One region of the Bacillus sp. Brlt_9 genome, then DNA from elsewhere that is predicted to be linked to it. Evidence: predicted binding sites of a transcription regulator. Region 1 holds the regulator's gene; each other region holds the start of a gene.
What was found. The regulator Rex, encoded in region 1, represses fermentation and respiration genes when NADH is low (regulators of the CRP and FNR family bind a similar motif). The targets are predictions, from matches to a motif close to TTGTGAAATATTTCACAA.
Positions count from the first base shown of each region.

Region 2: VF726_RS28860 (DoxX family membrane protein) is a predicted target of Rex. The motif match lies at 5,532-5,549, and genes of this name have one in related genera.
Region 3: adhE (bifunctional acetaldehyde-CoA/alcohol dehydrogenase) is a predicted target of Rex. The motif match lies at 6,252-6,269, and genes of this name have one in related genera.

Region 1 is NZ_JAYJLO010000023.1:2,177-12,696, reverse strand. Features, by position in the region: gene VF726_RS31155 (ABC-F family ATP-binding cassette domain-containing protein) at 1-294, opposite strand, end outside; gene VF726_RS31150 (redox-sensing transcriptional repressor Rex) at 482-1,111, shown strand; gene VF726_RS31145 (YdiK family protein) at 1,141-1,332, opposite strand; gene VF726_RS31140 (CPBP family intramembrane glutamic endopeptidase) at 1,329-2,075, opposite strand; gene groES (co-chaperone GroES) at 2,477-2,761, shown strand; gene groL (chaperonin GroEL) at 2,800-4,434, shown strand; gene VF726_RS31125 (hypothetical protein) at 4,810-5,850, shown strand; gene VF726_RS31120 (SMI1/KNR4 family protein) at 5,874-6,329, shown strand; partial or broken gene VF726_RS31115 (hypothetical protein) at 6,531-6,614, shown strand; purine riboswitch at 6,754-6,855, shown strand; gene guaA (glutamine-hydrolyzing GMP synthase) at 7,020-8,558, shown strand; purine riboswitch at 8,713-8,814, shown strand; gene VF726_RS31105 (NCS2 family permease) at 8,943-10,268, shown strand; gene VF726_RS31100 (response regulator transcription factor) at 10,413-10,520, shown strand, end outside.
Region 2 is NZ_JAYJLO010000014.1:6,663-17,182, forward strand. Features, by position in the region: gene VF726_RS28840 (hypothetical protein) at 27-212, shown strand; gene glmS (glutamine--fructose-6-phosphate transaminase (isomerizing)) at 225-2,027, shown strand; gene VF726_RS28850 (S9 family peptidase) at 2,275-4,239, shown strand; gene VF726_RS28855 (DUF4256 domain-containing protein) at 4,343-4,909, shown strand; gene VF726_RS28860 (DoxX family membrane protein) at 4,981-5,487, opposite strand; gene VF726_RS28865 (DUF5068 domain-containing protein) at 5,646-6,947, opposite strand; gene VF726_RS28870 (SDR family oxidoreductase) at 7,408-8,184, shown strand; gene VF726_RS28875 (methionine ABC transporter permease) at 8,222-8,890, opposite strand; gene VF726_RS28880 (methionine ABC transporter ATP-binding protein) at 8,865-9,905, opposite strand; gene VF726_RS28885 (MetQ/NlpA family ABC transporter substrate-binding protein) at 9,918-10,520, opposite strand, start outside.
Region 3 is NZ_JAYJLO010000002.1:485,640-496,159, reverse strand. Features, by position in the region: gene VF726_RS08765 (ankyrin repeat domain-containing protein) at 1-275, opposite strand, end outside; gene VF726_RS08760 (ABC transporter ATP-binding protein) at 242-1,060, opposite strand; gene VF726_RS08755 (FecCD family ABC transporter permease) at 1,047-2,075, opposite strand; gene VF726_RS08750 (ABC transporter substrate-binding protein) at 2,081-3,028, opposite strand; gene VF726_RS08745 (YrhC family protein) at 3,184-3,411, opposite strand; gene adhE (bifunctional acetaldehyde-CoA/alcohol dehydrogenase) at 3,538-6,141, opposite strand; gene VF726_RS08735 (bifunctional cystathionine gamma-lyase/homocysteine desulfhydrase) at 6,401-7,534, opposite strand; gene VF726_RS08730 (O-acetylserine dependent cystathionine beta-synthase) at 7,538-8,461, opposite strand; gene mtnN (5'-methylthioadenosine/S-adenosylhomocysteine nucleosidase) at 8,544-9,239, opposite strand; gene VF726_RS08720 (class I SAM-dependent DNA methyltransferase) at 9,254-9,892, opposite strand; gene VF726_RS08715 (YrzA family protein) at 10,029-10,244, shown strand; gene VF726_RS08710 (YrrS family protein) at 10,279-10,520, opposite strand, start outside.

The DNA.
Region 1 (10,520 bases):
CTCCATTTGCTGCAAGTGTGTAAAGACGGTTAACATTTCATCCCAAATTGTTAAAGACGTTTCTAACCCGGTATTTTGAGCTAAATATCCGATTGAGACATCTTTCGGTTTTATAATTTCGCCACCATCATGAGATAACTCACCAGCTATTATTTTTAATAATGTAGATTTTCCGGCTCCATTTCGTCCGACTAATGCGATACGATCTTTCGTTTGAACTTCCAATTTTATGTTTGCAAGAATCGTTTCTGCACCGTATAATTTCGAAAGCGCGTTTACTTGTAATAAAATCAATGTTTTCACCTCAAATAATTTCTTAACTTTGCCATGTTTATATTTCTCAATCATACTAAAAATAGTGTATAGTTTAAAATACAGAGAGAATACTTCTTCTTTCTATTATACAAGGAATTTAATAAGTGCTAAACTTCTGTATTTGATTAAAGCATATGAATAAAGATAGGAAGAGAGGAGAGGTTATATGGATCAGCAGAAAATTCCACAAGCCACTGCTAAGAGATTGCCTCTATACTATCGATTTATCCAAAATTTATCTCTATCTGGTAAGCAACGTGTTTCATCAGCCGAATTAAGTGAAGCGGTAAAAGTTGATTCCGCAACGATTCGAAGAGATTTCTCATACTTTGGAGCGTTAGGGAAAAAAGGATATGGATATAACGTAAATTATTTATTATCATTTTTCCGTGAAACACTCGACCAAGATGATATAACACGTGTAGCACTTATTGGAGTAGGTAATTTAGGGACCGCTTTCTTACATTATAATTTCACGAAAAACAATAATACAAAAATTGAAATGGCGTTTGACGTTAGTGAAGAGAAAGTTGGAACAGAAATCGGGGGTATTCCTGTATATCATTTAGATGAATTAGAAGAACGTCTATCAACTGATATACAAGTGGCAATATTAACAGTACCAGCTACAGTAGCACAATCTGTAGCAGATAGATTAGCTGAAACTAGTGTGCATGGTATTTTAAATTTCACACCAGCACGCTTAAATGTGTCAGACAATATAAGAATTCATCATATTGATTTAGCAGTAGAGTTACAAACACTTGTTTACTTTTTGAAGAATTATCCACAATAAAACGCAGAGGTCGCTTCCTCTGCGTTTTATTATTGTTTTTTCTTTGTGAATTTAACTAAGATAAGGCGAAGTGCCAAATTAAAATCAATTGTTGCCATAACTGCAAATAGTATTGTCCACATATTCCAAATTGTATCTGTTACGTTTGTAATGGCGAAGCGGGTAAAGATACATCCTAGAAGGAAGTACAATGCAGCCATGAACAATGGTGAGTTTCTCATAAAAATCCTCCGATAAAGCCTTGCATTTTTTCAGCTTCTTTAATCATTTCTTGAATTTGTTCATTGCTCATTAAAACTTGAGCAACTGCAACTAATGTATTCATTGCAACATGAGCTGCGATAGGGACGATAATACGCTTCGTTTTTACATATAAAAAGGCGAATACGAGTCCCATAGAAGTGTATACCAATAAGTGAGTGAAATCAAAATGAATTGCTGCGAATACGAGAGAACTAATAATAGCAGCAATAAAGAAGTTGAACTTCTTATAAAGTGTACCAAATAAAATTTTTCTAAATACGATTTCTTCCAAAATAGGTCCTATTATAGATATAACAATAAGGAACCAAGGTGTCGTTCTTGCGATATCCATAAGTCTTGCTGTATTTTCAGATCCAGGTTTAATTCCTAATAAACGCATTTCTATCATACCGGCAATACTTTGCGAGAAAAATGCTAAGAAGAACCCGATAAAAATCCAACCGATCGTAGCTGGAACCGAAGAGCGCATTGTATCTAAACGTCTGTCACGAATATCTGTTCTAAGTAACCAAAGTACGATACATAATGCAATAAAGAAGCTAATGATTGCCCAGTGGCCAGTTATGAGTTGGAATTTCTCCTCCCTAGTAAATCCCCTGTTATCATAAAGTCCAGTTTTCAGGAGAAGCGGTAATCCAGCAATGGATGATAACTGCATTAAAATGTATGTAACGATAACCCACCAATATTGTTTTTTCAAATGGTTTAACCATCCTTTCTAACTCTAGTGTATGAGATAAGGTAGGATAACATGTACATATGCTACCTACGATATAAACCTCACGTAAATTATGTTTTTTTCGTAAATCCTTATTTGAAATTATAATAGAAGACAGGAGAAAGTTGTGTGTGTAGCGAAAACAACTTAGGGTGTCCTTTCATATTGTAACATACGAGTAGTGGAAACAACGATTCATATGGTAAAGGTAGAAGAAGATAGACTCTATATAGAAAAGTGTATAGCTGAATTTGCGAAAAAATTATGATTTTTTTACTTGCAAAAGAAATTGAGATTATTTATTATTATAAGTGTGTTAGCACTCGGGTGACTTGAGTGCTAATAAATAAAATTTACATAACAAAATGAGGAGGTTATTGTTCATGCTAAAGCCATTAGGTGATCGCGTTGTAATTGAGCTTGTTCAAGCAGAAGAAAAAACAGCAAGTGGTATTGTATTGCCAGACACTGCAAAAGAAAAACCACAAGAGGGTAAAGTTATTGCAGTAGGTACTGGTCGAGTGCTTGAAAATGGTGAGCGTGTTGCTTTAGAGGTAGCAGCAGGTGATCTTATCATCTTCTCAAAATATGCAGGTACTGAAGTGAAATACGAAGGTACTGACTACTTGATTTTACGTGAAAGTGACATTCTAGCAGTTATCGGTTAATTATATAAATCTTAAAAAATCCAAGGGGGTCAATTATTATGGCAAAAGATATTAAATTTAGTGAAGAAGCACGTCGTTCGATGCTTCGCGGTGTCGACACTCTTGCAAACGCAGTAAAAGTAACGCTTGGACCAAAAGGTCGTAACGTTGTACTTGAGAAAAAATTCGGTTCACCACTTATTACAAATGATGGTGTAACAATCGCAAAAGAAATCGAATTAGAAGATGCATTCGAAAACATGGGTGCGAAATTAGTAGCAGAAGTTGCTAGCAAAACAAATGATGTAGCTGGTGACGGAACAACAACTGCAACTGTATTAGCGCAAGCTATGATTCGTGAAGGTCTTAAAAACGTAACAGCTGGTGCGAACCCAATGGGTCTTCGTAAAGGTATCGAAAAAGCTGTTACTGCTGCAATTGAAGAATTAAAAACGATTTCTAAACCAATCGAAGGTAAATCTTCTATCGCACAAGTAGCTGCTATTTCTGCAGCTGACGAAGAAGTAGGTCAATTAATCGCTGAAGCAATGGAGCGCGTTGGTAACGACGGCGTTATTACTTTAGAAGAATCTAAAGGATTCACAACAGAATTAGACGTAGTAGAAGGTATGCAATTTGATCGTGGATATGCATCTCCTTACATGATTACTGATTCTGACAAAATGGAAGCGGTTCTTGATAACCCATACATCTTAATTACTGATAAAAAGATTTCTAACATCCAAGAAATCTTACCAGTATTAGAGCAAGTGGTACAACAAGGTAAACCACTTCTTATCATCGCTGAAGACGTAGAAGGCGAAGCATTAGCTACATTAGTAGTGAACAAACTTCGTGGTACATTCAATGTAGTAGCTGTTAAAGCTCCTGGATTTGGTGACCGTCGTAAAGCAATGCTAGAAGATATCGCAATCTTAACTGGTGGCGAAGTAATCACTGAAGAATTAGGCCGTGACTTAAAATCTGCTACAATTGAATCTTTAGGACGCGCTGGTAAAGTTGTTGTAACGAAAGAAAACACAACTGTAGTTGAAGGTATCGGAAATACACAACAAATCGAAGCTCGCATCGGTCAAATCCGTGCGCAATTAGAAGAAACTACTTCTGAATTCGATCGTGAAAAATTACAAGAGCGTCTTGCAAAACTTGCAGGTGGCGTAGCAGTAATTAAAGTAGGTGCAGCAACTGAAACTGAGTTAAAAGAGCGCAAACTTCGCATTGAAGATGCACTTAACTCAACTCGTGCAGCAGTAGAAGAAGGTATCGTTGCAGGTGGTGGTACTTCACTTATGAACGTATACACGAAAGTAGCTTCTATCGTAGCTGAAGGCGACGAAGCAACAGGTATCAACATCGTACTTCGCGCGCTAGAAGAGCCAGTTCGTCAAATCGCAATCAACGCTGGTCTAGAAGGATCTGTAGTTGTAGAGCGTCTAAAAGGCGAAAAAGTAGGCGTTGGTTTCAACGCAGCTACTGGCGAGTGGGTTAACATGCTTGAAACTGGTATCGTAGATCCAGCTAAAGTAACTCGCTCTGCACTTCAAAACGCAGCATCTGTTGCAGCTATGTTCTTAACAACTGAAGCTGTAGTAGCTGACAAGCCAGAACCAAATGCACCAGCAATGCCTGACATGGGCGGCATGGGCATGGGCGGTATGGGCGGAATGATGTAATAAGCATCACTCTGTGAAGCTGTGCAATGTATAAATAGTTAATTAGAAGAAGGCTACTTCCTTGATGAGAGGAGGTAGTCTTTTTTGTGTTTTTAAAATTTGCATAAAAGGAATTTCTTGAAGACCGTAAGTTTGGGAATATAACGAGGGTAAATATCAAAATTATGAGGTTCTATTAGGCAGTTTTATTAATTACTGTCACGATAATGACATTTTGAATGTTGAAGAAGTTAAAACTCTTTATGTGAAAAGCTATGTACGTTATTCCAAGATAAAAGTAATACAGCTAAAACAATAAATACGAAGTTACAGTGTATTTGGGCATTTACGTGGAATAAATCATCCTGAAAAAGTGAAAATGAAACGAAACCTCAAATGTTTAATGTGTTTAGGGAATTTGATAAGATTGCAGAAGAACTAATGCACGCTGCTGAAAAGTTTCGTAATGCTGATGAACGTTATGATGGTAATTTAGTTGATAGAAGTTTATCTAATGAAAAGATAGAAGCAGGAGCAATGGGCGACAAACCCTCTGAAAAATCTATGCTGAGAAAAATTTGGGATGGTATATACGTTGGCTCTGGGCAAGTTATTGGGGAGATTGTAGAAGGATTTAATTCATTAGACGATACAGTAACAAAGGAAAATATTAAGTATGCTATAGGTCACCCTATAGAGACAGTTTCTACCGCTTGGAATACTGTTTCGGATTCATTTATGAATGATTTTTGGCATGGTGATGCGGAAAGTCGTACGAAATGGAGAACAAGTATTTTTATGGGACTTGGCTTGGGCTGGCTTGGTGATAAAGGAATAAGTAGAGTAGGGAAAGTAACTACATTAGGGACAAAAGCAGAACAGAGTATTTCTCATTTTTCAAATAAATTACAAATGAGAGACCCCTTTGCTTATGCGGGTGATTTTAGAGATGTTCCAAAAACTTCTTTTAATTCTTTAGAAGAAGCACGAAATACATTTATGTTTGCTAATCCTGGTAATTTAAATACACCTAGATTCCAAGAATACATTAGCCAAGTAGAAGAAATTACAAATAGGAAAATCCCTGAAAACCAAAAGGAATTACTACAGGAATCTTTAAAAAATAATGGTTATGAACGACTAAGTAAAGAAGAAGTAGCAGCGAGAAGAGAAGAATTTAATAGACTGCGAGAAGATTTAATTAAAGAATGGGAACTTAAGACAGAGCAAAAATGGCCTACTTATGAAGAAGAAATCCTTTCAAGAAGGGGTAGAGTACTAAGAAGAGTTGATAGACCGTATGATGCACATCATTTGGTAGAAAATGCATATGGCGGGGAACATGAATGGTGGAATATACATCCAGCTAGATATCCTGATGAACATCAAGGTGGAATCCATGCAAAAGATACAATTTCAAGGGAAATCTTTAAATGATAAATAATGGAGGTAAATAAGCAATGTTTAATTTTTTGAAAAAGCATATTGTAGCAGACGAAGGCATTAAATCTAATCAAACCCCTATTCTTTACCCTTTACCAAAAGAAGAGATAGCAGAAGCAGAGGATTTATTAAAAATGCAGTTCCCTAAAGAACTAAAACGTTTCTATGAAGAAATTGGTTATGGATTTTTAAACACCAACAGAAATTTAATCAATAGATTTATGGACCCAATTTCAGTTGCGGATTTTCGTTTAAGACAGGATATTTATGAACATAATCCAAACTTAGATGATACAGACGATGAAGAATCATTGGTGTTTTTCGAAATTACGGAAATTAGTTTTTTAACAATTAAATTTAAAGAAGAAAATGAATTAGGACAGTGTCCCATTTACTCTGAGAACATAAAAATAGCGGATTCTTTAGAAGAATTTTTAATTAAAATGGATGAAAACCCTGATTATTATATTTAATCTTATTAATAATTGCTTTAAGACTTAGGACTTGAAAAATAGCTAATCGTGAATAACAAAAAGCTTATGTATAACTTGCATAGGCTTTTATATTGTCTATTAACTCTTTTGTTTGAGTTGTATTTATGTCAGCGTAAGAGCTAGAACAGGTCGATGAAATTTTTTATACGGATAGGTAAAAAATAGGAACAAACTGATGATACGACTTTAGCTGTAGTAGCTGACAAGCCAGAACCAAATGCACCAGCAATGCCTGACATGGGCGGCATGGGTGGAATGATGTAATTCCGTTCGCCCCGAAAACATCCACTTCTATATAGAAGTGGATGTTTTTTTATGTTTTTGAGAGGAAGAATTTAATTTCTGTAGAATTTTGTCGCTTTCTCTCTTGACCATATTGATACTTCATTGTTAGAATCTAGGAAGATAATATAAAACGATCCTTCATATATCCTCAAAGATAAGGTTTGAGAGTCTCTACCGGGTTACCGTAAACAACCTGACTATGAAGGCAGTGTGTCTTATATTTATAAAGAGCGGAGACTATCTTTCTTTATAAAGCCAGACCCCTGCCTTTTCTTTGTTATGAGACTGGAGGCGGAGGACTGGCTTTTTTTATTATATTAGTAATGCTTTTTGCCAAATTGGTGAAAATATTTATATACGAGAACTAACGTTGGGGTGATTATTTTGAAGAAGCAGCATGATACAATTATCGTTTTAGATTTTGGGAGTCAGTACAATCAGTTAATAGCACGTCGAATTCGTGAGTTCGGTGTATACAGTGAACTTCATCCACATACAATTACTGCAGAAGAAATTAAAGCAATGAATCCAAAAGGGATTATCTTCTCTGGTGGACCAAATAGTGTATACGGTGAAGGCGCATTACATTGTGATGAAAAAATCTTTGAACTAGGATTACCGATCTTCGGTATTTGTTACGGTATGCAGCTTATGACACAACACTTCGGTGGTAAAGTAGAACGTGCAAACCACCGTGAGTACGGAAAAGCTGTTCTTAAAGTAGAGAACGAATCAAAATTATATGCAAACCTTCCAGAAGAGCAAGTTGTATGGATGAGCCATGGAGACTTAGTAACTGGTTTACCTGAAGGATTCGTAGTAGATGCAACAAGTGAGTCTTGTCCAATTGCTGGTATGAGCAATGAAGACAAAAACTTATACGGTGTACAATTCCACCCAGAAGTACGTCACTCTGAGCACGGTAACGATTTAATTAAAAACTTCGTATTCGGCGTATGTGGTTGTTCTGAAGGATGGAACATGGAGAACTTTATCGAAGTAGAATTAGAGAAAATCCGTGAAACTGTTGGAGACAAAAAAGTACTATGCGCACTTAGTGGCGGTGTAGACTCTTCTGTTGTGGCAGTGTTAATTCATAAAGCAATCGGCGATCAATTAACTTGTATCTTCGTTGACCACGGTTTACTTCGTAAAGGCGAAGCAGAAGGCGTTATGAAAACATTCAGCGAAGGCTTCCATATGAACGTTATTAAAGTGGATGCAAAAGAACGCTTCATGAACAAGTTAAAAGGTGTAGAAGATCCAGAACAAAAACGTAAAATCATCGGTAACGAATTCATTTACGTATTTGATGATGAAGCTTCTAAATTACAAGGAATGGACTTCTTAGCACAAGGTACACTTTACACAGATATCGTTGAGAGTGGTACGGCAACTGCACAAACAATTAAATCTCACCATAATGTTGGTGGACTTCCAGAAGACATGCAGTTCAAATTAATTGAGCCTTTAAACACGTTATTTAAAGATGAAGTACGTGTATTAGGATCTGAACTAGGAATTCCTGATGAAATCGTATGGCGTCAACCATTCCCAGGCCCGGGTCTTGGTATTCGTGTATTAGGTGAAATCACAGAAGAGAAATTAGAAATTGTTCGTGAATCTGATGCGATTTTACGTGAAGAAATCATTAAAGCAGGCTTAGACCGCGAAATCTGGCAATACTTCACTGCGCTTCCTGGTATGCGTAGCGTAGGTGTTATGGGTGACGAGCGTACTTACGATTACACAGTAGGTATCCGCGCAGTAACATCTATCGACGGTATGACAGCTGATTGGGCACGTATCCCTTGGGACGTATTAGAAAAAATCTCTGTACGTATCGTAAACGAAGTAAAACACGTTAACCGTATCGTGTATGATGTAACGAGTAAGCCACCAGCAACGATTGAGTGGGAATAGTATTATAAAAAAAGATCCATCTATTGCACATGCATAGATGGATCTTTTGTGTTTTTAAGCTTAATACGAACGAAAATATAAAAGTTTATAAAAATGTTCGTTTTTTAATTGACAAAAACACATTCAAGAGTTAATATGAGTATGTAATTCAAACGAAAAGTGAATATTATGCCGTCGTATAATATCGGGGATATGGCCCGAAAGTTTCTACCTAGCTACCGTAAATGGCTTGACTACGAGGCGTTTTTATAAAGGTGAGGGGAATCTTATCTTTATTCATAGAACGCTTCCATGTATATGCAATGGAAGCCTTTTTTATTTTTAATAGATAAAAGAGGGCTAGGGAGATTACGGCGAGTAATCATATAACGGGGGAAACGTAAGATGAAACGCTATTTTCAGTTTGATGAACTCGGCACAAATTATAAAACAGAGTTCATAGCAGGTTTAACGACATTCTTATCTATGGCTTATGTACTATTTGTCAATCCTGCTACGCTGTCACTTGGAAATGTTAAAGGGTTACCAGCAGGTACAGGGATGGATCCAGGTGCAGTATTCGTTGCTACAGCATTAGCAGCGGCGATTGGTTCGTTGATTATGGGGATATTCGCAAAGTATCCAATTGCTTTAGCGCCGGGTATGGGAATTAACGCGTTCTTTGCTTATACAGCAGTGTTAACGATGGGTATTCCGTGGCAAACAGCAATTGCTGGAACATTAATGTCAGGTATTATCTTTATTATTCTTACAGCTTCAGGTATTCGTGAAAAAATCATTAATGCAATTCCATCAGAGTTGAAGTTTGCAGTAGCGGCAGGTATCGGATTGTTCATTGCATTCCTTGGATTCCAAAACGCCGGAGTTATCGTGAAAAATGATGCTGTTCTTGTTGGGTTGGGGGATTTAACAAAGGGCACAACGTTACTAGCAATCTTCGGGGTTGTTACGACAATCATCTTCATGATTAAGAAAATAAATGGTGCAGTTTTCTACGGCATGATTCTTACAGCCATCTTAGGAGTAGCAACAGGATTAATTGATACTCCGAAAGCTGTAGTGGGAGCAATACCGAGTCTAGAACCAACGTTCGGTGCGGCGTTAACGCACTTTGGAGATATTTTCACTGTTGAAATGGCGATTGTTATTATAACGTTCTTCTTTATCGATTTCTTTGATACAGCAGGTACACTTGTAGCAGTTGCGAATCAAGCGGGATTAATGAAGAACAATAAATTACCACGTGCAGGAAAAGCGTTATTCGCAGATGCGATTGCAACTGTAATCGGTGCGATCTTAGGTACATCAACAACAACGTCTTATATTGAATCTTCTGCTGGGGTAGCAGCGGGTGGCCGTTCTGGATTTACAGCAGTTGTAACAGCAGGATTCTTCTTATTGGCACTATTCTTCTCGCCATTATTAAGTGTTGTAACACCAGCTGTAACAGCGCCAGCGTTAATTATTGTAGGAATCTTAATGGTTTCATCTTTAGGCGAAATTGATTGGAAGAAATTCGAGATTGCAGTACCAGCATTCTTTACAATCATTTCAATGCCACTTACGTATAGTATTGCGACAGGGATTGCAATCGGGTTTATCTTCTATCCAATTACAATGGTAGTAAGTGGTCGTCGTAAAGAGATTCATCCAATTATGTATGTTATGGGAGTTTTATTCGTACTATATTTCATCTACGTTCGTAAATAAAAGGGGTTTTTGAAAGGTCTAGACTTAAGGGGAGTCTAGACCTTTTTTGCGTCTTCAGAAAATCTTAAGGATTTCCGAGCGTTTTTCTTCAGAAGTTTTCCTATAATAGAAGTTAGGGATTAAAAAAGTGATGGGGGAGATATTGTGGCAAATGAAACAATACTTGTCGTAGATGATGAAAAAGAAATTCGAAATCTAATTACAATCTATTTAAAGAATGAAGGATATAAAGTATTGCAAGCGGGAGATGGA
Region 2 (10,520 bases), on a different contig from region 1:
ACTTAGTGGACAAAGGTGAAAGTGTGATGAGAGAAAAGGAACGGATACAAACTAGCTGTATAAGTATATACGGACTTAAACCCAATCGAGAGGAAGGTGAAAGCCGTTACAAGCTTACAGGGCTAGCAATATGTAATCCGTTTTTTAGTATAAATAAAAATGGTATCGGACTATGTCGTTACATGTTCGCAGAGCAATGTAAGCATTTGTAACGGCGACTAAACATGTGTGGAATCGTAGGATTTATTGGAGAGCAAGATGCAAAGGAAATTTTATTAAAAGGTTTAGAAAAGCTAGAATATCGTGGATATGATTCAGCAGGTATTGCAGTACAAGCAGAGAACGGTGTTGTTGTATACAAAGAAAAAGGCCGTATTGCAAAACTTCGCGAAATCGTAGATGAGAACGTAGCAGCAAGCGTGGGAATCGGTCACACACGCTGGGCTACACATGGTGTTCCAAGTAAAGTAAACGCGCATCCGCATCAAAGTACATCAAAACGCTTTACACTAGTTCATAACGGTGTAATTGAAAACTATGAATTAGTGAAAAAGGAATATTTACAAGATGTAACGTTCGTAAGTGAAACAGATACAGAGATTATCGTACAGCTTATGGAACAACAAGTGAGCACAGGATTAAGTGTAGAAGAAGCGTTCCGTAATACGCTATCTCTTTTACATGGCTCTTATGCAATCGGACTACTTGATGCTGAAAATCCAAACATGATTTATGTTGCTAAAAACAAAAGCCCGCTATTAGTAGGTGTTGGTGACAACTTTAATGTTGTGGCGAGCGACGCTATGGCGATGTTACAAGTTACAGATCAATTTATTGAATTGATGGATAAAGAAATCGTAATTGTAACGAAAGAAAGCATTACAATTAAAAACTTACAAGGTGAAACGATTGAACGTGCACCGTTTACAGCGGAATTAGACGCAAGTGATATTGAAAAAGGAACATACCCTCATTTCATGCTTAAAGAAATCGATGAGCAACCACTTGTAATCCGTAATATAATTCAAAAGTATCAAGATGAAAATGGCGAGATTGAATTAGATCAAGACATTCGCAATGCGATTTTAGATAGCGATCGTATTTACATTATTGCATGTGGAACAAGTTATCATGCAGGTCTTGTTGGAAAACAATTTATCGAGAAGTTTGCAAAAATGCCAGTTGAAGTGCATGTAGCAAGTGAATTCTCTTATAACATGCCATTATTAACAGAAAGACCATTCTTCATTTACATTTCACAAAGTGGTGAAACAGCTGATAGCCGTGCAGTACTTGTACAAACAAATGAAATGGGTCATAAAGCATTAACGATTACAAACGTACCTGGTTCTACACTTTCTCGTGAAGCTGATTATACACTTCCGTTATACGCGGGACCAGAAATCGCAGTTGCATCAACGAAAGCTTACACAGCACAGCTTGCAGTACTTTCAATTTTGGCTGCAGACATTGCGAAAGCGAAAGGTGAAGTTCTTGATTTCGACTTAACACACGAATTAGGACTTGTAGCAAATGCAATGGTAGAACTTTGTGATCGAAAAGAAGAAATGGATGCATTAGCAAAACAATTTTTAGCAACAACGCGTAACTGTTTCTTCATCGGACGTAGCGTAGACTTCTACGTAGGATTAGAAGGTGCGTTAAAGCTAAAAGAAATCTCTTACATCCAAGCAGAAGGATTTGCTGGAGGAGAATTAAAACACGGTACAATCGCCTTAATCGAAAACGGTACACCAGTTATCGCACTTGCTACACAAGAGCACGTAAACCTTGGAATTCGTGGTAACGTGAAAGAAGTAGTAGCACGCGGAGCTAACCCATGTATCATCTCAATGAAAGGCTTAGAAATGGAAGGTGACAGCTTCGTATTACCAGCTGTACACGAAGCACTAGCACCGCTAGTAGCAGTTATTCCATTCCAACTTATCTCATACTACGCAGCACTGCACCGCGAGTGTGACGTTGATAAGCCACGTAACTTAGCTAAATCTGTTACGGTTGAGTAGGAGATCGGTGGATTTGAAATAAAGATACGATGTTTTACCCCTTTAGATATAGCTATCTAAAGGGGTATTTTTGTGTTAAAAAGAGCATCTAAAATCGATAGGAGAAAGTCAGGTTGCCCGTACTCCACTAAAGTATCACTTTAATTTTTCTGAATTTTTCGTTATCATTTTAAGTATTCGTGAACAATTTCCTTTATTATGAAAAGAAGAGAGGATAGATTACTAGGTATTACAAGGGGGCTTATTAATGAAAGTGAAAGCAAAAACATATTTAAGTATAGAAGAGATTATTTCATTACCGGCCTTATCAAGTGCAAACATAAGTGATGATGGCAAAAATGTAGCGTTTGTCAAGAAGACCGCTAACTGGAAAGGCAATACGTATAGAAATCATGTATGGATATATGAGAAAGATAAAGGGCAGAGTTATCCACTAACAAATGGGGATATAGATAGTACACAGCCATTATGGTCTCCAGATTCTAAGAGCATTGCATACCTTAGCCCAGGTGGTGACGGGGATAATACAAATCAGATCTTTGTTAAGTCAATAGAAGGTGGTAGTGAGGTTCAAATCACGAATGAGAAGGATGGAGTTAATACATTCAAATGGGAGCCTACTGGTAAAGGTTTGTATTATAGTGCACAGTCAAAAGAATGTGAAGAAATAAAGAAACGTAAGGAACTATATGGAGATTTCGACCATGTAGGTAAGGAACATCGGAATAATTGTTTATATTACATTGAAATAGAAAAAGGGATACAAAATGATAAAGAGGAACGTGAGATTAGTGGTATTTATCAACTAACGGATGGTAAGGATTTTTATATACATAACTTTGATATTTCTAATGATGGAAAAAAGGTTGTATGTATGGCTACACCAAGCCTAAATGATTATATGAATGGTGATCTATACATATTAGATGTTGAAGCTGGGGAACTACAAAAGATGAATATAAATAAGTTGTTAGGAGCGAGTGTCTGCTTTTCTCCTGAGGGCGATAAAATATGTTACGCAGCAAGTATAAGAGAGAAGGATTACTATAGAAACCATATACAAGATAGTACATTAGAGATATATGATATGAATACGGGAGAGGTAATTCAACCTTTAACAAACTTTGATAGTACGGTTATGCCATTACAGTGGACGGCTAAAGGGATTTTAATTAGATGGCAGGATAAAACGAATTACCGTATTGGATTGCTATGTGAGAATGGCACTGTGGAAATGTTAAGCGAACCAGTAGATGGGTTTATAATGGATGCCGCTATAACAAGGGATGGCAATCATATAACATATACTAAGGCTATAACAAATGAAACCTTTGAAATCTATTTGGATGATAAAAAAATAACAAATGAAAATAGCTTTTTCGAAGGAAGGCTTAAAAGTAATAGAGAAATCATCTCATGGAAAAGTAGTGATGGTCTTGAAATAGAGGGTGTTCTATCAACTCCAGTAGAGTTTGATACAAATAAAAAATATCCCTTATTAGTAGTAATCCATGGTGGTCCGAATTGGGCGTCCTTTCCGATATTTTCAGATTATTTTAATGAGAAATATCCGATTGAGCAGTTTATCGAAAAAGGCTTTATCGTTTTAGAGCCAAACTATAGAGGAAGTTCTGGTTATGGTAATGAGTTTTTAAAAGCAAACTATAGAAAACAAGGAATTGCTGATTATGATGATGTTATATCTGGAGTGGATGCACTAGTTGAAAAAGGGATTGTAGATAAAGATAGAGTAGGAGTTATGGGATGGAGTAACGGAGGATATATATCTGCTTTCTGTTCTACATTTAGCAGTAGATTTAAAGCTATTTCAGTTGGAGGTGGCATTACGAACTGGAGTACCCATTATGTAAATACAGATATCCCTTACTTTATTAGCATGTATTTAGGAAATACTCCATGGAATGATCCAGAGATATATAAGAAGGCATCGCCAATGACATATATTAAATCAGCTTGTACACCTACGTTAATTCAACATGGGGAAAAGGATGCAAGAATTCCAATTACAAATGCATATGAGTTATATGAAGGATTAAGAGATATGGAAGTTGATACAGAACTAATTATATTTAAAGAAATGGCATATAGTTCTGATCAGCCAGGAATTCATGTAGCTATTATGAAGCAGAACTTGATGTGGTTTTCACATTATATTCTTGGCGAAAGTATGGAGGGATTTCGTACTATATAATGGATATTCGTACAGGGATTTTTCGTTGTGTAATCGTGTCAGGTTGTTGTAAACTGTATGCAAACCATTATGATTATAAGGAAACGTAATTCGGAGGACTAATATGACAGAGAATAAAAATGAGTTATCTGTAGAACAACGTGAAGAACTATTAAAAGTATTACAAGCACGTTTTGAGAAAAACATGAACCGCCATGAAAGTCTTGAATGGGCTAAAGTTGAAGCGAAACTGGCTACTAATAATGAAAAATTATGGTCAATTCATGAAATGGAAGTAACTGGCGGTGAGCCGGATGTTGTTGGTTATGATGAAGAGAAGGACGAGTATACTTTCTGTGATTGTTCAAAGGAGAGCCCTAAAGGCCGCAGAAGTCTTTGTTATGATCTTGAAGCGTTAGAGGCAAGAAAAAAACATAAACCAGAAAATAACGTTATTGATGTCGCAACTGCTATGGGCATTGAATTATTAACTGAAGAACAATACCGAGGGTTACAACAACTTGGGGATTTCGATATGAAATCATCAAGCTGGGTGCAAACACCTTCAGATATTCGAGAACTCGGTGGTGCGCTATTTTGCGATTATCGCTTCGGACACGTTTTCGTGTATCACAATGGGGCAGACTCTTATTACGCTGCCAGAGGTTTTCGTGGCTCGTTAAGAGTTTAAATTTGGAGTAAACAAAAAAGAGCCTATACGTAGGCTCTTTTTCTTACTTATATTTTAAAAGTAAACTGTTACTACGCAGTTTTACTTAATTTATATGTTTCATGTTTGTTTTTACGGAAAAGTTTAGGGAAAACATAGCCATCTAATCCAATGCGTCCAGCATTATGACCTGCAACTAAAATGAACATAGTTAAAATAAGTAGATTTGGGTTTACACTAACAGTTCCACTTAGTAAAAATGAAAGATTCATTATAATTCCAAAGAATGCAGCAGTTTTTGTTAATCCGCCTAAAATTAAACCTAGACCTACTAAAATTTCTCCCCATTGAACTAAAAAGCTAAATAGGTCTGCATTTGGAAGAACAAAGTGTTGAAGGAAATCTGCCCACCAACTTTGTACGGCAGGGTGGTCACCTGACGCTTGAGCGATAGCGCCCTTTAGAAAACCACTTGCATCAAAAGATTGTCCGAAAACTTTACCTATCCCAGCAGAGAGCCATGCATATCCTATGTAAAATCGTAAAAATAATAATATGAAAGCAGCACGTTTATCAGTCCTTAAAAAATTGATAACCATTGAAATCCCTCCAATATTGTATTTACAAGTTTATTATATATCCATTGTGAAAAAATTCACAATGGATAAAGTGTGAACAAAAATGGTTGTTTTATACAAATAAAAAAGGCATATAACAATCCTATGTTATATGCCTTTTCTATTATATATTTAGTAATTTATTTCGGTAATGTAAATTTAACTTTTTTCCCTTGTGAAATATCTTTTGCTTCTTTATTTCTCATAGGTCCTAACTCAATCTCAAAGCTTTTGTCTTTCCAAATCTTTTCATACTGCTCTTGATCTAAAATATATACTTGTAGTAACTCTCCAGATGTTCCCGTTTTAACTGCAGCGTTATAGTCGTAATTTAGTAGCATACCTTCATTAATTGTATATTGTGTACCATCATTCACTCTCAATGTAGAGCTTATAGGAGATAGTGAAACGTCTTGAGTATCTTTGTTATCAAGCTTGAATTTCACTGTTAATAGAACAATACCATTTTTGAAATTTGCAAAGCGTGGTGCTTCGACAGAATTTGGTGTGAATTGAGTAAATTGGTATCCGTCTAATGTAACATTAACAGCGCCTAATTCTTGGCTGTTATTAATACTTGATTTCTCTTTTAACATTTTTTTATCGCCCATGTTATTAGCTGTAGCTTTATCTTGGTAGAAAGTGTTATTTGTTGCAACTTTTTCAGCACCTTGTTTGTTTAAACTTAATGAAAAGCTTCCAGGGCTTCCGATTGGAGCATCAAATTTTCCTTTATTCGCTTGTGCAGTTGGGACTGTGACTGAGACTGTTGAGAGACTTGAAATTTTGGCTAAATCATCTTTTCCGAATGGATAAGCGATATAACCAGAAATAGTTTCTCCTGCTTTTACTAAGTAATCATTCGTTGGAGCAAGCTTAGTTGGGAGCTGGTCTTCTTTTGGAATTAAGTCTTTATAGTTACTATATACTTTCTGCGCACCAGTAAATGACATGTCCAATGCTGGCATATAATAAATATCTTTAGCTGAACTATTTTTTACGCTGTAGTTCACAAGAATAACTCCGCCCTCTGTTTGACGATTAAACGGAATGTCGAAGTTTGTATGGAATCCGTTTAATTCAACTACTGTATAACCATTCATTGTTACTGAAACATCTTCAGCTTTATACACTTGTGGTTCTTTATTTTCAAAAAGAACTTTTGTTTTACCACCTGTTTCTTTTTCCATATAGGAAATCAGCTTAGAGTAATCGCTTGAGCTAGTAGCTGTATTTTCAGGCTTTTTATCGTCATTTTTTTTATCTTCGGATTTTTTTTCTTCCGGTTTATTTTCTTTCGTTGTATCCGTTTTTTCTGTTTTGCTTTCTTTTGTTGTATTTTCTTTTTGTTCTTTATTTGTCGTATCGCTTTGACCACAGCCAGTTATTACAAACGCTGCTACGATTACTGTAGAAAATAAAGAAAGTAATTTTTTTGACATGCTTTTTCCCCCTATTTGTTTAAAACTAGTTGAGTCTGTATAATCAGACCGTTTATAACTCTCACATTAGCCCCACAGTTTATTATAAAAAATAAAGGCAGTATTTACCAGTGTTTTTCTGATTGTTTTAATTATTTAGTTATTGTAATATACTAAAATTAGTAGAAGATCAGCATGGAATATTGAGTTTTATTTTTTTATCATTTGAAATATTACATCATATTGGTATGATAGAAATAGAGATATATGGAAAGGGGACAAGGACTTAATATGTGGATGAGCTTGTAATGATTAGAAACTAGATAGATAAATTTTTCTCTCGTAAGTGAGTGTTTATTTAGCTATCTGTAAATCATGCGAGGACTGCATATTTGGCTTGTACATCCCTTTTGTAAGGATAATGTGTAGGGAAATTCATATCTCTTATATAAAGTATGCGTCCTTTAAATTGGAGGAGTATATGATGAATCAATTAAAAAATAAAATAGCAGTTGTTACAGGGGTAAGTCGTCTAGATGGTATAGGTGCAGCGATTTGTAAAGAATTAGCTGAAGCAGGATACGATATATTTTTTACGTATTGGACAGCGTACGATAAAGAGATGCCTTGGGGCGTTGAGCAAAGTGAACAAATACAATTAAAAGAAGAGTTACTAAAAAACGGTGTGAAAGTATCCAGTATGGAGTTAGATTTAACTCAGAATGCTGCACCGAAAGAGCTTATAAATAAAGTTACTGAACAATTAGGTTACCCTCATATATTAATTAATAATGCAGCGTATTCTACGAATAATGACTTCTCTAATTTGACTGCTGAAGAATTAGATAAGCACTACATGGTTAATGTTCGTGCGACTACGTTGTTAAGTAGTCAATTTGCCCGAGGATTTAATAAGAAATCTGGTGGTAGAATTGTGAATATGACATCGGGACAATTTAAAGGACCTATGGCAGGAGAACTAGCGTATGCAACAACGAAGGGAGCTATTGACGCTCTTACTAGTACATTGTCAGCTGAGGTAGCTCATTTAGGAATAACAGTGAATGCAATTAACCCAGGTCCAACTAGTACGGGATGGATGACCGAAGAGATACAGCAAGGATTAAAGCCGATGTTTCCTTTTGGTAGAATTGGTGAGCCAAGGGATGCAGCAAGACTTATTCAGTTTTTAGTAAGTGAAGAAGCAGAGTGGATTACTGGACAAGTTATTCATTCTGAAGGTGGATTTAAAAGGTAAAAAGAAGGTATCTCACCCTGGTGAGATACCTTCTTTTTTAATCTTTCTTCAATCTTCGTGCAACACCGTTGCCTAAAGACTGTAGTCCTTGAACGAGGATAATTAAAATAAAGACTGTTGCATACATTACTTCAGGTTCGTAGCGTAAATGTCCGAATCGATATGCTAAATCACCAAGACCGCCAGCACCTACAAGTCCAGCCATTGCTGTTGCGCCAATTAAGCCAATTGTTGCGATTGTTAATCCAAGTACAAGGGAGGGACGAGCTTCTTTCACCATAACGTGCCAAATAATTTTTATAGTAGAAACGCCCATCGCTTGGTAAGCTTCAATAACACCACGATCCACTTCTAATAAAGCTGTCTCCATTAGTCGTGCAATATAAGGAGCTGTGAATACGACAAGCGGTACGATAACACCTTGCACGCCAATGGATGTTCCCATTAGAAACTTTGTAAAAGGTAAAATGAAGAATAATAGAATGATAAATGGAAGAGAGCGAATGATATTAATAATTGTATTCAGAATTGGATAAATGATTTTATTTTCGTGCTGTCCACCAGGTCTCGTTAAAACAAGTGTGACACCGAGTGGTAGTGCAATAAGGATAGAGATGAATAGTGAAATAGATGTCATTTGAAAGGTTTGTATTGTCGCCTCCCATATAACTTTACCCCATTCATCCAAAAAGGACTTGTTTCCCATAATCTGTTCTACCTCCTTCTACGATGATCCCTTGCTCTTGTAAAAATGATAAAGCGCGGGCTACTTCATTTTTCTCACCCTGCATATGAATGATCAGTTTCCCATAAGCTTCATGTTTTAACTGTGTAATATTACCGGATAAAATATTTGGATATACTTGAAAACGTTTTGTAGCAACAGCTAATGCTGGCTCTCCTGAAGCATTCCCTATAAAGGAGAGAGTCACAATTTCACCGGTAGTTTGTAGTTCTTTTTGTACCTCTTCTGGAATCTTCGCTGCAAATGCACTATTTACGAATTTCTTCGTTGTTACATGTTGTGGGTTTGTGAAGATATCCTTCACAGTCCCGCTTTCAACTACTGCTCCATGTTCCATAACAGCAACTTGGTCACATATACGCTGGATGACATTCATTTCATGTGTAATTAATAAAATTGTAATCCCGATTTCTTCATTAATCTTTAGTAATAGGTCAAGAATAGAATCCGTTGTTTCTGGATCTAAAGCGCTCGTTGCTTCGTCGCTTAATAACACCTCAGGTTCATGTGATAGTGCACGTGCAATGGCAACACGTTGTTTCTGACCACCAGAAAGTTCACTCGGATAGGCATCTTTTCGGTTGAAAAGATCGACAATACGTAAATACTTTTCTACCCTTTTTTCAATTTCATTTTTGGAAAGACCAGATAGACGTAACGGTAATGCGATATTTTCATAAACTGTCACAGTTTTAAGTAAGTTGAAGCCTTGAAAAATCATCCCGATTTTTTGTCTCGATTTTGCTAGTTCTTTTGCTGATAAAGTTGTTAAGTCTTGGCCGTTTACGATGATATTTCCTGTCGTTGGTTTTTCTAATAAATTTACACATCGAATTAATGTACTTTTACCAGCGCCGCTATATCCAATGATTCCAAATACTTCGCCCTTTTTTACTTGGAGGGAAGTAGGTTTCAGAGCTTCCACATTCCCTTTTTTTGTTGTAAATATTTTGGATACATTTTTCAATTCAATCATTATCGTCAGCTCCTACCAAGACGGTAAAACAGAACCATCAAATTTTTTCTCGATAAATTCTTTTACTTCTTTAGATTGATAAGCTTTCTTTAATTTATTTACAACAGCATCATCTTTATTTTCAGTACGAACAACGACCCAGTTCACATATGGTGAATCTTTTCCCTCGCGGAAGATAGAATCTTTCGCAGGGCTTAATTTTGCACCTAATGCAAAGTTTGTATTAATTGCAGCTGCTTTCACTTCGCTTAGTTGTGTCGGTAATTGAGATGCCTCTAATTCAACAATCTTTAATTTTTTCGGATTTTCAATGACATCTTTCGCAGTCGCTTTTTCTGTCGCCTTTGGATCCACTTTTAAAACACCTGCTTTTTCAAATAGTTTTAAAGCTCGAAGTTCATTCGTTGGATCATTTGGCACAGCAATCGCATCGCCCTCTTTTAAATCTTTTACATCCTTTAAGCTTTTAGAATATACACCCATAGGGAATGTTACTGTTGAAAATACTTCCGTTAATTTCATATTGCGCTCAGCTTTAAATACGTCTAAATAAGATTTTGTTTGATAGCTATTTACATCAAGACTTTTTTCATCTAAGGATACGTTGGGTGCTAC
Region 3 (10,520 bases), on a different contig from region 1:
AAAATAGCTTGTACAACTTCTAATTCACCAAGCATAGCGGCCGCGAAAATATCCATTCGAGCGCCCTTTTCTAATAAATAAAGAGCAATATCTTTACGACCTACATGTGCCGCTGCTCCTAACGCACTTTCCCAATCTGAGCCTCCCCAATTGTAAGAGGCATGAAGCAAGCTTGGCGATTCAGCCAACAGTTCTTGTACTTTTTCTAAATCTCCGTGAGCTGCCATAACAAATTCCCTTACTAACTCAGTGGTAATACATTCTTCTGTTCGCATCTTGCTCCTCCTCTTTTAGAAATTCGTTTCGGTGTAAAAAATGGCTTGTCGCTTCCTTGAAAAATATCTACCTCGATGCCGAACACACGTTGAAACATTTCATGACATAACACTTCTTCTGGTATACCGTCATACTGAAGCTTCCCTCGCTTTAATACGAGTAAACGATCACTATATTGAGCCGCTTGGTTAATATCATGTAAAACCATTATAATTGTCATGCCAAACTCCTCATTTAATCGTTTCACAAGTTCCATTACTTCCAACTGATGCACGATATCTAAAAAGGTTGTTGGCTCATCCAATAACAAGACATTTGTACGTTGTGCTAGCGTCATTGCAATCCAGGCACGTTGTCTTTCTCCTCCTGATAATGATTGTAAAAGACGATATTCATACCCTTCAAGATTTGTAACAGACAATGCCCAATCAACAATTTCTTCATCTTCTTTATTTAAGTGACCTCTCCATGATTTATGAGGGCCTCTTCCAAATTCGATTAATTCTTTCACCGTTAAATCTAATTGATGATCATGCATTTGCGGTAACATCGCTAATTGCTTCGCTACATCGGCACTTTTCATCGTATGAATACTTTTTCCATCTAAAATAATATCTCCTTCGCTTTGTTTAAGTAGTCTTGCCATTAAACGAAGCAAAGTAGATTTCCCCGATCCATTCGGTCCAATTAAACTAACGACCTCTCCAGCTTTAATATGTACATTCATATTTTGCATTTGAAATCTTTCAGAATGTGCGTAAAACACTTTGTTAACGGAAATCACTTCGTTTTCCTCCTCTATGAATCAAATATAAGAAGAACGGACCGCCTAAGAAGGATAATAGAATACCAACAGGCAATTCAATTGGATCGAACCAACTTCGAGCTATCGCATCCGCGAAAACAAGTAATATCCCCCCGCCAAGGCATGATAATGGCAGTAAATATTTATAGTCATTTCCAACTAATAAACGTAACATATGTGGTACGACAAGACCGACAAATCCAATAAGACCAGAAACACTAACTGCAATTCCAGCTAGTAATGTACTTACTACTATTAAATAAAACCGGCTTCTCTCCACGTTATGACCTAATAACTTCGCCATTTCATCTCCAAGCATTAATACTCGAATATGCTTTATACCAAAGAAGGCTAATATAATAGCGAATATTGCATAATAAATAATCATGTTTAAATGTGCCCAACTTACACCACCAATGCCGCCCGCTAACCACGGTAACACGGATTGTACTTTATCACTATGTAATAACATTAACGCTGACGTCGCTGCACCAATTAATGCATTGATTGATACACCTACTAAGACAATTCTTGAAGGAGGGGCCCCTTTTTGCCATGATAAAGCATAAATGACCATCGCCGTTATGAAAGCTCCTAAAAACGCCCCGAGCGGTAAGAAAGCCATATGCTGAGGAAATAAAATCATAATTACAATTGCTACAAGACCTGCTCCAGATGAAACTCCGATAATACCAGGGTCTGCAAGAGGATTTCTCATAACCCCTTGCAGCAGTGCACCAGATGCTGCTAAACATGTTCCTACTATAAATCCAACGAGCACTCTCGGTATACGAAGGTCCCATACAATTCGATGAACCGTCGAACCTTCATCTTGTATCCCTGTTAGAATATCTCGTAAAGAAAAGGAGAGGCTTCCTGCGAAAAGACCATAAAAAAGACCTAAAATCGTTAATACCACTAAAGTAACTGCTATTACCCACCTTTTTTTCGCAAAAGGATGTTCCTTTTCTCTTACTACTTCACTACTATCCATACTTATCATTTCCTTACATCTTGTATACTTTTATACATAAAGTCCATCGCTTCTGTAACCTTTGTTCCAGGATTGGATCCAAATAAGTCTGGTGGCAAAATAACGACCCGATTTTGCTTTACTGCATCTAAATTTTTCCACGCCTCATTTTTCATCATTTCGCCTTCAAATGCTTTTTTAACGCTATTTGGATCTCCATGTGTAATTAAATAAATCACATCTGGATTCGCCTCAATAATGCGTTCTACGCTTAGCTGCGCATATTGCGGATATTCCTTCATTTCTGGAAAGTCAGCTGCAATATTTTTCCCGCCTGTTTTTTCTAAAATATCACCTGATAAAGATGTTGGTAATGCTGCTAAATAAGTACCTGGTGCTCCATACACTAGCAATGCTTTCACATCGCTTTTTTTCTCATATGTCTTCATTTGATCATTAATTTTTTGGTTAAGTTCTTTTGCTTTATCTTCTTTCTTCATAATCGTTCCATATATTTCAATATTCTTTTGAATATCTTGTACAGAATTCGCAGAAGAAATCATTACTTTCGTTCCTTGTCCTTCAACCGTTGGAATGTTCTTTTGGAATCCATTGTTAACAATAAGTACATCTGGCTTTAAGCTAGCAATTTGCTCAAAATTTGGCTGATGCGCATTCCCAATTACTTGAACTTTCTTTATATCCTCTGGAAGAGTTATTTTTGCATCCGGACGACCTACTATTTTTCCGCCTAAAGCATGAATAATATTCATGTCTCCCATACTTAATGTTGCAAAAGTCTCTGGTACTTTATCGAACGTTACCTTTCTTCCTGACAGGTCGGTAACTTCGATTTTCTCTTTTCCTTTTTCTGTTTTTGTTGCAGATGCTTTTTCGTCTCCTTTTGCACTGCAACCTATTAATAAGAAAAAAATAGATAAAATCGCTGTGAATAGCGTAATAGATTTTTTCATTCTTTCACCTCTAACTGATAATGATAATCATTAACTACTATTCTACTTTAATTGATAAGGATTATCATTGTCAATATAAACCGCATACATTTTCTAGAAAAAACAAAAAGCGTTACAAAAGATCCCTTCTTTTTGTAACGCTTTATTTATCTATATTATTCACATTCGTTTCCCTCTAACTCGTCTCGCATCACTTTCACACGCTGAAAGAAAAAGAAAGATAAACTTAAAAATATAACGATGCTCCCCATCATAACAAAAGGTTGTAACGTTTCTTTTGCTCCATTCGGAATCAATAAGCCAACCATTAATAATGTACTTACAGCGAGAAGAATTTGTCCGAACCGAGTATAATCTTCTATTTTTTCTTGTAATTCTTTCATTATATTCTCACTCCTCCATTTCACTGTATCATATTTTATTACACTTAAAGACAAGTAAATACAGCCATTCTGGGAGATGTTTTCCAAAAGAAAAAGAGCCGCTTTATGGCGACTCTTTCATAACGATTACTCACCTTTATATGCTTCCATATAAATTTCTTTCAGCTCTGAAATGAGAGGGAGTTTTGGATTAGCTGTTGTACATTGATCTTCAAAAGCTCTTTCTGCTAATAATCCAACAACCTCTTCAAATTGATCTTTAGCAACCCCTTGTCCAGCAATACTCATATTTATATTTAAATTTTTTCCAAGTTCAATAATTGCTTGAACGAGTGATTCCACACCTTCTGCCGCCGAACTTGCTGGAAGCCCGAGCACTCTCGCAATATGTGCATAGCGTTCATCAGCTACAAAGTGTTCATATTTTGGGAACAATGCGTGTTTTCTTGGCTTAATAGCATTATAGCGAACTACGTGCGGCATAAGTATTGCATTCGCACGCCCATGCGGAATGTGGAATTCCGGTCCAATTTTATGTGCTAAACTGTGATTAATACCTAGAAAAGCATTGGCAAATGCCATTCCTGCGATTGCAGAAGCATTATGCATTTTTTCTCGTGCTTCTTCATCATTTCCATCTTTAAATGCTCTTGGTAAATATTTAAATACGAGATCAATGGCCTTTAATGCTAACCCATCTGTATAGTCATTTGCTAGAACAGACACATACGCCTCAATTGCATGCGTTAATACGTCCATCCCAGTGTCTGCTGTTACATGTGGTGGTACTGTCATTACAAATTGCGGATCAACAATTGCTACATCTGGCGTTAATTCATAATCTGCAAGTGGATACTTTATATTATTTTTCTTATCTGTAATAACTGCGAATGGTGTCACTTCTGATCCTGTTCCTGATGTTGTTGGAATGGCAACAAACTGCGCTTTACTCCCTAATTCCGGATATTTACATGTACGTTTTCTTATATCTAAAAACTTCTGTTTAATTCCATAGAATGTTGTTTCTGGATACTCATAGAAAAGCCACATGCCTTTCGCTGCATCCATCGCTGAACCACCACCAAGTGCGATAATTACATCTGGCTGAAAACTTCTCATCATTTCCGCACCTTTAAACACAGTTTCATCTGATGGATCTGGCTCAACCTCAAAGAAAACTTCCACTTTCACATCATTTGCATGTTTACGTAAATAATGCGAGACCGTATCTACATATCCATGCTCAACCATTCCTGGATCCGTTACAATAAATGCTCTTGAAATGTTAGGCATATTTGCTAAATATGCTGTCGCATGTTTTTCAAAATAAATTTTTGGTGGTAATTTGAACCACTGCATATTCTTTTTTCTATTTGCCAACCTTTTTATATTTAATAAATGCGTCGCTGTTACGTTTTGAGATACTGAGTTTTTCCCATACGATCCGCAGCCAAGCGTAAGTGATGGAATAAATCCATTATATATGTCACCGATTCCACCTTGTGATGAAGGAGCATTTACAATAAGGCGGCAAGCTTTCATACGTAATCCAAATTGCTTTTGCACTTCCTTATTTACAGAATGGATGACTGCTGAATGTCCTAAACCACCGAGGTTTAACATTTCTTCGCAATATGTAAATCCTTCTTCTAATGAATTTGCTTTTACACAAGCTAATACTGGACTCAGTTTCTCACGAGATAGTGGATACGCTGCTCCGATACCTTGTATTTCAGCTACAAGCATTTTTGTATTTTCAGGCACAGTAATTCCAACTAATTCGGCAATATACTGCGCTGGCTTCCCTACAATATCACTATTTACTGCACATGTATTTTCATTAATAACAAGCTTTTCTAATTTTCTTCTCTCTTCCTCTGTTACAAAGTAACAATGATTTGCAATCATTTCTGTTTTCACATCATCATAAATTTCCTTATCTACAATGATTGCTTGTTCTGATGCACAAATCATGCCGTTATCAAATGTTTTTGATAAAATTAAATCATTAACTGCTCTTTTTATATGCGCTGATTTCTCTATATAACATGGTACATTACCAGGACCTACACCTAGCGCTGGTTTTCCAGTAGAATAAGCTGATTTCACCATACCTGCTCCTCCAGTGGCCAAAACAAGCGCAACCCCTTCATGGTTCATTAATTGTTTCGTTGCTTCAACAGAAGGTTTTTCAATCCACTGAATACAATGTTTTGGCGCCCCCGCCTTCACTGCTGCATCATATACTGTTTTCGCTGCTGCAATGGAACATTTTTGTGCGGAAGGATGAAATGCGAAAATAATTGGATTTCTCGTTTTTATCGCGATTAATGCTTTAAACATCGTCGTCGATGTTGGATTCGTTACTGGCGTTACCCCAGCTACTACACCGACCGGTTCCGCAATTTCTATTATTTCTTCATGAGGATCTTCGTGAATAATCCCTACTGTTTTATCTTTCTTTATGCTATGCCAAATATATTCAGTAGCAAAAATATTTTTAATGCATTTATCTTCGTATACACCACGACCCGTTTCTTCAACAGCCAACTTTGCAAGTGGCATATGTTGATCCACACCTGCTAATGCCATTTCATGAACAATGTTGTCAATTTGCTCTTGTGTAAAACTTTCTAATGCTTGTAAAGCCTTTTGACCGTTATTCACTAACGCATCAATCATCTCTTTTACTTCCTGCATTTCATTTACAATTTTCTCTTTGACTACCATGTAAATTCCTCCTATTCTGCTATCATGGACTGAATAAGACCCTATAGGCCATAATTAGTCCCGATTAGCGCAAAAAAAATAGAGTTGCTTCCCTACATGAACCTCATTGTTTGTGAAATATTTCACAAGTTTGTTCGTGAGTAACATTTCATGAACTTAATATACATGAAATTATTTCATTTGTGTATGTCTATTTTGTGAATTTTTTCACAAAATAATGTAATAAAAATGCACCGCCTATATGAGCAGTGCATTTTTATTATGCTAACGCTTGTGCTAAATCTTCAATTAAATCTTCACCGTCTTCAATACCGACAGAAATTCGAATTAATGTATCTGTAATTCCTAACTCTTTACGACGATTTGCTGGGATTGATGCATGTGTCATTTGAGATGGAATAGAAATTAAACTTTCTACTGCTCCTAAACTTTCAGCAAGTATAAAGTATTGTAATTTCTCAAGTACTTTATTTAATGTTTCTTCGCTATCTACATCAAATGAGATAATAGCACCAAATCCATTTGCTTGTTCTGTTGCAAGTTCATGGTTTGGATGTGACTCAAGGCCTGGGTAATATACTTTATTTACTTTTGGATGGTTATTTAAAAACTCAGCAATAGCGCGTGAATTCGTTTCATGCTCTTCCATTCGAATTCCTAATGTTTTTAAACCACGAAGTAGTAAGAAGCTATCTTGTGGGCCAAGAATGCCTCCTGTTGAATTTTGTACAAAGTGAAGGTCTTCTGCTAATTGCGGGCTATTTACAACTACTAAACCTGCAACTACATCACTATGACCTCCTAAATATTTCGTTGCACTATGAAGTACAATGTCTGCTCCTAAAGAAATCGGTGACTGCCAATATGGCGTCATGAATGTGTTATCAATAATTGTTAATAAATCTTTCTCTTTAGCAAGAGTAGATATTTTTTTAATATCAGTAATTTTCAGTAATGGATTCGTTGGTGTTTCCACATAAACCGCTTTCGTATTTGGACGAATCGCTTCTGCAACTTCCGCTAAGTTTGTTGTATCTACAAATGTATGCTCAATACCGAAGCGGTTTAATACTTTCGTAATAACGCGGTACGTTCCACCGTACACATCATCTGTTAAAATAACGTGATCACCTTTTGAGAACAACATAATTGTAGCTGTAATAGCAGCCATTCCTGAACCGAATGCAAAACCAGCATGACCGTTTTCTAATACAGCAATCATTTCTTCTAAAGCTGCACGTGTTGGGTTGCCTGTACGTGAATATTCATATCCTTGATGCTTACCAACTGCTTCTTGTTTGTACGTACTTGTTTGATAGATCGGTACATTTACAGATCCAGTTGAAGGTTCTCCTATGCGAATACCATGAATTAACTTTGTCTTTGCTCTCATTTTTTATTCCCATCCTTTGTATATGTCTTTACTTAAATAGCGCTCACTACTATCAGGAAAAATCGTTACAATATTTGTACCGGGCGCCGCTTTCTCAGCTTCAAGTAAACTTGCATGAAACGCTGCTCCTGAAGAGCTCCCAACGAGCAGTCCTTCTTTTTGTGCTAATTCCTTCACTCTTAAAAAAGCATTTCGATCAGAAATTGTATGAATGTCATCAAAATAAGATGTTTTCAAAAATGGCGGGATAAATTCAAGGCCAATCCCTTCTGTTTCATGCGATCCAGCTTTACCACCATTTAAAATGGATCCTTCTGGTTCTACAATAACCGTTTTTATATCTATATTTTTTTCTTTCAAATAAGATGCAGTCCCCATGAATGTACCACCAGTTCCTGCTCCTGCAACAAATATGTTAATCTCTCCGTTAAGTGCCGACCAAAGTTCAGGACCTAGTGTTTTGAAATAAGCACGCGGGTTTGCTTCATTCGCAAACTGACTTGGAGAGTATGAATTCGGTATTTCATTTACTAACTCTTTTGCTTTTGCAATTGCACCGGTCATTCCTTGCTCAGTCGGTGTATGCACAACCGTTGCGCCCAGTGCTTTCATTAGTTCTTGCTTTTCTATACTAAATTTCTCTGGTACACAAACAATAACGTGTAAATCATGTTGTAACGCTGCAAGTGCCAGTCCAATACCAGTATTCCCAGCAGTCGGTTCAACAATTGTTCCACCTTGGGTAACAAGCCCTTTTTCTAGCGCATCTTCGATTAATTCTCTTCCTAAACGGTCCTTAACGCTTCCACCTGGGTTATAAAATTCAAGCTTTGCAAATAAACGGACCCCTTCTGGAAGTGAAAAACGAGTAATTTCTACAATTGGCGTATGACCAATTAACTCATGAACTCCACGATATACATTCATCGTGTTCTCCCCCTTATTTGCCAATAAAGAAAAGGCAACTGTATGTATTTTCTTTATATGAGACAGTTGCCTTTTTGTTACATTACTTTAACTCTTCTAGTACTTTTACGATAAAGTTTGTAGAATGAAGAGCTGCTTGATCTAAAAATTGATCAAATGAAACATTTGATTCTTTACCAGCAATATCAGAAAGTGCACGAATAATAACAAACGGAACTTCATATTGGTGGCATACTTGTGCAACAGCTGCTGCTTCCATTTCTACTGCATAAAGGTCTTCAAATTTATCACGAATGGCTGCAACGCGGTTCGGATCACTCATAAATGAATCACCTGTTGCAATCATACCTTTTACAACTTGAATATTTTCTTCTGCCTGCATACATTTCTCAGCTAATGCAACTAATGCTTCATCAGCTTTGAATCCAGGAGGCATTCCTGGTACTTGACCATACTCATAGTTAAATGCTGTTACATCTACGTCATGATGACGAACTTCTGTTGAAATAACTACATCTCCAACATTTAGAGAATGATGGAAGCCACCAGCTGAACCAGTATTAATTACTTTTTCAGGCTTATATCTTTCTAATAAAATTGTCGTTGACATCGCTGCATTTACTTTACCAATACCAGACTTTAGCAAGATTACTTCATGTCCTGCTAATTTTCCTTTCGTAAATTCACAACCTGCAACCGTTTCTGTTTCTGCTTGTTCTAATTTGTCACGTAAAATACGTACTTCTTCTTCCATTGCTCCAATTACAGCAATTCTCAATCTAATCCCTCTTTCTATTGCTTAGTTGCCTCCATTACCCAAACGAAATGATTTAATCTCGTAAACGTTACATGGAAGCCATTGTTTTCAAAAATAGACTGCATGACTGGAATACGTGTATAGTATTCCGTTTGCAAATCGTTTGCTAACTGATGAAAACCTCTTTGTTTTGCTGTTTCAACAGTTTTATCATATGCATCTTGATCTGCAAATATCGTATCAGCAAACACTATTTTACCACCTTTGTTTAGCAATTGACTATACTTCGCAATCGCTACATTTTTTTCATCATCTGTTAAATGATGAAATGCATAGGTGCTTACTATGGTATCAATTGAATTTGGGACTTTAAATGAAAGAAAATCACCTTCTGTAATAGATAGCTCTTGCGGCAATTTTTCTTTTGCAATCATGCGCATTTCACGTGACGGCTCTATACCGTAAACTGTGCGGCCAGCAAGTAATAATTTATTTGTTAAATTACCAGTACCAACACCAAATTCTAATACATTACCAAATGACTTGTTAACTACATCCTCTAGAATGTCCTCATAATGGGCGAAAACTTCTTTATATTGTATATCTTCGCCTTGTACAAATGAGTCGTACGTATGAGCCCACTCATCAAATAAACCATTAAATTCTGTACCCATAAAAATTCCCCTTTTTCTTATCGGTTTTATCAGTATGATATTCCCTCTTTCGAAAAATGTCAATTGAAATGTACATGGTATTTCCTTCTTTTCTTTGTTACACTATAGTTGATTACATAGGAGAGGGGCCGTCTTCATGTCATTTACCTTTGAAATGTTAGAAGATAAAGTAGAATTTTTTGAAGCGGGAGACTTAGCTTCTTTAGAACGAAAAATTAGTGAACAAATCGATAATAATAAAGCACTTATGCTTGAAGTTCATCACATCTCGCATCAAATGGTTATGGATCCTGAAAGCAAAAGACCGTATTATAGCGCGGTTGTTCATTTTAAATTAAAGAAATTACGCTAATAAAAAAGAGAAGCTCCTGAGGAGCTTCTCTTTTTTAGTTTAGAGTTTGAACAAGCACTGGTTTCCAGCCCTCATTGTCTACCCAATCAATATTTACATAATATCTTTTACCTGATTGTTTATCTTGTACGTTACCGTAAGCTTTATTTTTACCGTTATTTCCGATTCGATGAATAACTAATTGCTCTACTGGAACGTCAATTGCAGCTGAAATTGCTTGGTTCATCTCATTCCAATCTGCTGTACCTTTTTTAAACGTCATCGCAGGTGTTGCAC